DNA from 2 places in the Actinoplanes sp. NBC_00393 genome. Region 2 is predicted to be linked to the other one. Evidence: riboswitches for the same ligand, from Rfam matches in the RefSeq annotation. Region 2 holds a riboswitch; the other holds the start of a gene.
The links. A riboswitch is a leader RNA that binds a small molecule or an ion and turns the genes downstream of it on or off. The one in region 2 is predicted to bind thiamine pyrophosphate.
Positions count from the first base shown of each region.

Region 1: it holds a riboswitch for thiamine pyrophosphate, as region 2 does, so the genes downstream of both, OHA21_RS42435 (thiamine phosphate synthase) here and OHA21_RS46380 (ECF transporter S component) in region 2, are expected to answer to the same signal.

Region 1 covers NZ_CP107942.1:9,147,391-9,149,832, forward strand. Annotated here, with positions in the region: gene OHA21_RS42430 (ABC-F family ATP-binding cassette domain-containing protein) at 1-1,431, shown strand, start outside; TPP riboswitch at 1,467-1,577, shown strand; gene OHA21_RS42435 (thiamine phosphate synthase) at 1,571-2,149, shown strand; gene thiO (glycine oxidase ThiO) at 2,224-2,442, shown strand, end outside.
Region 2 covers NZ_CP107942.1:9,992,931-9,995,372, reverse strand. Annotated here, with positions in the region: gene OHA21_RS46390 (DUF6328 family protein) at 1-392, opposite strand, end outside; gene OHA21_RS46385 (alpha/beta fold hydrolase) at 424-1,236, opposite strand; TPP riboswitch at 1,295-1,397, shown strand; gene OHA21_RS46380 (ECF transporter S component) at 1,469-2,059, shown strand; gene OHA21_RS46375 (ABC transporter ATP-binding protein) at 2,063-2,442, shown strand, end outside.

The sequences.
Region 1 (2,442 bases), 850 kb from region 2:
TTCATCGGGATGATCGGCGATGACCGTACCCTGGAGGATCTTGCACTTTCCCTGGTGACGCCGGCGCTGGGCGCGGCAGGTGAGCGGCTGCGTGCCGCGGCCGCGGCCCTCGACGAGACCGAGAAGACCCAGATTGCGTACGCCAACGCGCTCGCTCACTGGGGCGAGACCGGGGGGTACGAGGCGGAGGTGCTCTTCGACACGGTCGCGGTGTCGATCCTGGGCAAACCGTGGGACGAGGTGCGAGACCGGGTCGTGCGCACGCTGTCCGGCGGTGAGCAGAAGCGGTTCGCGCTGGACCTGCTGCTCCGCGGCACCGACGAGGTGCTGCTGCTCGACGAGCCGGACAACTTCCTCGACGTGCCCGCCAAACGCTGGCTCGAGCAGCGGCTGCGGGAGTCGTCGAAATCGGTGCTCTACGTCTCGCACGACCGGGAACTGCTCGCCCAGACCGCCAACCGGGTGGTCGCTGTGGAGGGTGGCAGCGCGTGGACGCATCCGGGCGGGTTCGCGTCCTGGCACGAGGCCCGGCTGCACCGGCACGACCGGATGGAGGAGAACCGGCGGCGCTGGGACGAGGAACACGAGAAGCTCAAGGAGCTCGTCTTCACGCTGAAGAACAAGGCGGCGTACAACGACGGGCTGGCCTCGCGGTATCAGGCGGCGCAGACCCGGTTGCGCAAGTTCGAGGAGGCCGGTCCGCCACCGCTGCCGCCGAAGGAGCAGTCGCTGCGGATGAATCTGCGCGGCGGGCGGACCGGGAAGCGCGCGGTCATCTGCGAGGGCGTCGAGCTGGAGGATCTGACCTTCCCGTTCGACCTGGAGATCTGGTACGGCGATCGGGTGGCCGTGCTCGGCGCGAACGGCACCGGCAAGTCGCACTTCCTGCGGCTGCTCGCGGCCGGTGGCACCGAGCCGGATCTGGAGCACAAACCGGTCGACGGGGCGCCGCTGGCGCACGTGGCTCACGAGGGACGGGCACGGCTCGGCGCGCGGGTCCGGCCCGGGCACTTCTCGCAGACCCACGACCGGCCTGAGCTGCTGGAGAAGACCCTCGTCGAGATCCTGTGGCGCGGCGACGAGCATCGGTCCGGAATGGACCGGGCCGGGGCCATGAAAGCGCTGAACCGGTACGAACTGGCCGCCCAGGGAGATCAGCGGTTCGGGACGCTCTCCGGTGGACAGCAGGCCCGGTTCCTGGTGTTGCTGCTCGAGCTCTCCGGGGCGACGGTCCTGCTGCTCGACGAGCCCACCGACAACCTCGACCTGGCCTCGGCCGAGGCGCTCGAGGAGGGATTGAAGGCGTTCGACGGCACCGTGATAGCTGTCACCCACGACCGCTGGTTCACCCGGTCCTTCGACCGCTTCGTGCTGTTCAGAAGCGACGGTGAGGTTGTCGAGGTGCCCGAGCCGGTTTGGGACGTGCGCTAGCTTTTCTCGTCACGGACCGGTTAGGGTCCGATTACAACCAACCCCACGGGAGCCCGGGCACCGGGCTGAGAGGGGGGCTGACGCCGCCCCCGACCGTCGAACCTGATCCGGGTAATGCCGGCGCAGGGAGGAGTGCGTCATGCTTTTTGCTCGCATTCACGTCATAACTGATTCGATCGACGTGGTCCGCGGCGTGGCCGGAGCCGATGAGGTCGCGGTCCAGATCAGAGTCAAATCCAACGATGCCGAGGCTTACGCACTGACTGTGGCCGCAGTCGAAGTCTGCCGTGCCGCCGGGACGTTGGTGCTGGTCAACGACCGGGTCGGGGTGGCACTGGCGGCCGGCGCGGACGGGGTCCATTTGGGCGCGGACGATCTGCCGGTGACGGCGGCCCGGCGGGTGCTGGGGCCGTCTGCGGTCATCGGTGCCACCTGCCGCAACCCGGCGGCCGCCCGAGCTGCCGTCGCCGACGGCGCGAGCTATCTCGGTGTCGGTCCGGCGTTCGCGACATCCACCAAGGACGGGCTGCCACCGCCGCTCGGGCCGGCCGCGATCGCGGCCGTCGCCGAGGCGGTTCCGGGCACGCCGGTCCTCGCGATCGGTGGCATCACCGCGGATCGGGTGCCGCTGCTCGCGGTGCACGGTGTCGCGGCGGTCGCCGCCTTCGCGAAGGACCCGAAGGGAGCGGCGGCGGATTTCCTGGCGGCTCTGCGATGAGCGGCCCTTTCCGTGGCCCTTTCCGCGGCCCTTTTCGCAGCTCGACCGGGAGCGGCCGGGCCGGCGGCTCTGCGATGAGCGGGCGCCGGACCGTTGCGGTCGTCGGTGGCGGAATCATCGGGTTGGCCATCGCCTCCGAGTTGGTGTCGCGCGGCGCCGAGGTGACCGTCTTCGACCCGGATCCGGGCGGCAGCGACGGCGCCTGGCACGTCGCCGCCGGAATGCTGGCACCAGGCGGCGAGTCGGCTCACGAATATCCGCACCTCACGCGGCTGCTGGAAGCCTCGAATGCG
Region 2 (2,442 bases):
TCCAGCACGTAATCGGTGATCAGCAGGACGCTGCTGACCATCGAGATCAGCATGAACGCCAGACCCGCGGAAGCCATCTTGTGGGCGTACCGGACCAGCTCGGGCTTGCGGCCCTGCCGGAACAGCGCCCGGTGGAACGCCACCGGCGAGATGATCAGCGCCGTGGCGAACGCGGCGCTGATCAGCGCCACCACGTACACGTCCTTCTGGAACGCGGTGGCGTCCGGAAAGCCGTTGCTGAACGGGATGGTCAGCAGGAAGGCGAAAAGGATCTGCACACCGGTCTGTGCGACCCGCAGCTCCTGCAGCAGGTCCGCGAAGTTGCGGTCCCAGCGCTGCTTCTCGGTTTCGCCGGACGGATTCTTTCGGGGGGTGTGTGTTTCGACCGCCATGACGCGCCAGCGTTCCCCCGCACGCTCATGGTCAAACGTTGATGCGTGCCAGCACGGCGTCGGCCAGTTCGCGTGGTGCCTGTTCAGGCACCCAGTGGCTGACACCCTTCATCGCCACGAGCTGATAGTCACCTTCCACCCAATCGGCGGTCCGCAGGGCGGCGGTCAGCCCGACCACGCCGTCCCGGTCGCTCCACACATACGTGGTCGGGACCTTCACCACGCCGGTCGAGGCGATCTGATCGGTGGTGAACGCGCGGTACCAGTTCAGCCCGCCGGTGAGCCGGCCCGGCTCGTACATCGCCTCGACGTACTGCTCGGCGTGGTGCAGCGGGCGCAGCATCCAGCGCAGCAGCGTGCCGTTGCGGGCCAGCAGGAGCCGCTCGGCGACCGGCGACCGGAAGACCTCGAAGTAGGCGAAGCGGGCGCGCTGCGACGGGCGTACCCGCAGGGCCAGCATGAGCGCGCGCGGATGCGGCACCGAGATGGCGGTCAGCGTGCGCACCCGGCCCGGATGGCGGGCGGCGAGCAGCCAGGCCACGTGCGCGCCCCAGTCATGGCCGACCAGGTGGGCGCGTTCCACCCCCAGGGCGTCCAGCACGGCGAGAGCGTCCGAGGTCAGTTCCCCCATCCGGTACGCGGAGACCTCGGCGGGCCGGGCACCCGGTGAGTAGCCGCGCTGGTCCATCGCGTACGTGCGGAGACCGGCCGCGTGCAGGCGGGGTGTGAGCAGATCGAACTCGCGGTGATCCTGGGGAAAGCCGTGCAGCAGCAGGACCGGCTCGCCGTCCTCGGGGCCGCCCTCGTACACATCGAAGGTCAGCCCGCGAGCTTTGATCTCCATGTGATGGCTCCCTCTCTATTCCAGCCCTCTACCAGGTGTTAGCGTCATCGAAGCACATGTAATCCGACAGGGGAGCGCACAGCGCTGAGAGTGCGGGCGACCGCAGACCCTCGTACCTGATCTGGGTAATGCCAGCGCAGGAAGTTCGGTCTTCTCCAGCCGCGTCGTGTCCGGGCACTGCCGCCCGGCCGCGGCGTGCGTCTCCTCCCGGTACCCGCTGGGAGGCGTTTCAATGAAAAACACCAATCCGAATCGCTGGCGCACGATAGACGTCGTGATCGCCTCGGTCATCGCCGTGGCGTTCGGCGTGATCTTCTGGGCCTGGAACATGGTCTGGAGCGCCACCGAGAGCGCGTTCGCCTTCTTCCCGCCCGCGCAGACCCTGCTCTACGGCATCTGGCTGATGCCCGCGGTGCTGGGCGGGCTGATCATCCGCAAGCCGGGCGCCTCGCTCTACACCGAGCTGGTCGCGGCGATCATCTCGGCGCTGCTCGGCAACGCGTGGGGCGCGACCGTCATCCCGCAGGGCCTGATCCAGGGGCTGGGCGCGGAGCTGGCGTTCGCGGCGCTGCGCTACCGCTCCTTCAAACTGCCGGTGGCCCTGCTCGCCGGAGCGCTGACCGGTGTGAGCGCGGGCATCTACGACTTCTTCGTGTGGAACTCGGAGACCGCCCTCTGGTCCTACCGGATCCCGTACGCGCTGCTGACCGTGGTGAGCGGCGCCGTCCTGGCCGGGCTGGGCAGCTGGGCGCTGGTCCGGGCGCTGGTGCCGACCGGTGTGCTCGACCGGTTCGGAGCGGGCCGGGAACGGGCACTGATCTGAGTCATGAGTGAGGTTCGGCTTCGCGGGTTCGGGTGGCGGCACGCCGGGCGCCGCGCCTGGGCAGTCCGCGGACTCGACCTGCACATCCGGCACGGCGAGCGGGTGCTGCTGCTCGGTCCCTCCGGGGCCGGCAAGAGCACCCTGCTCGCCGCGCTGGCCGGCCTGCTCCCGGAGGACTCCGGCGAGGCCGAGGGCACGATCGAGATCGACGGTCTGCCACCCGCCGAGGCGCGCGAGCGGACCGGGATCGTCTTCCAGGATCCGCAGACGCAGCTGGTGATGGCGCGCAGCGGCGACGACGTGGCGTTCGGCTGCGAGAACCGGGGCGTGCCGGCCGGCGACATCTGGCCCCGGGTCAGTGACGTGCTGGATCGGGTCGGCTT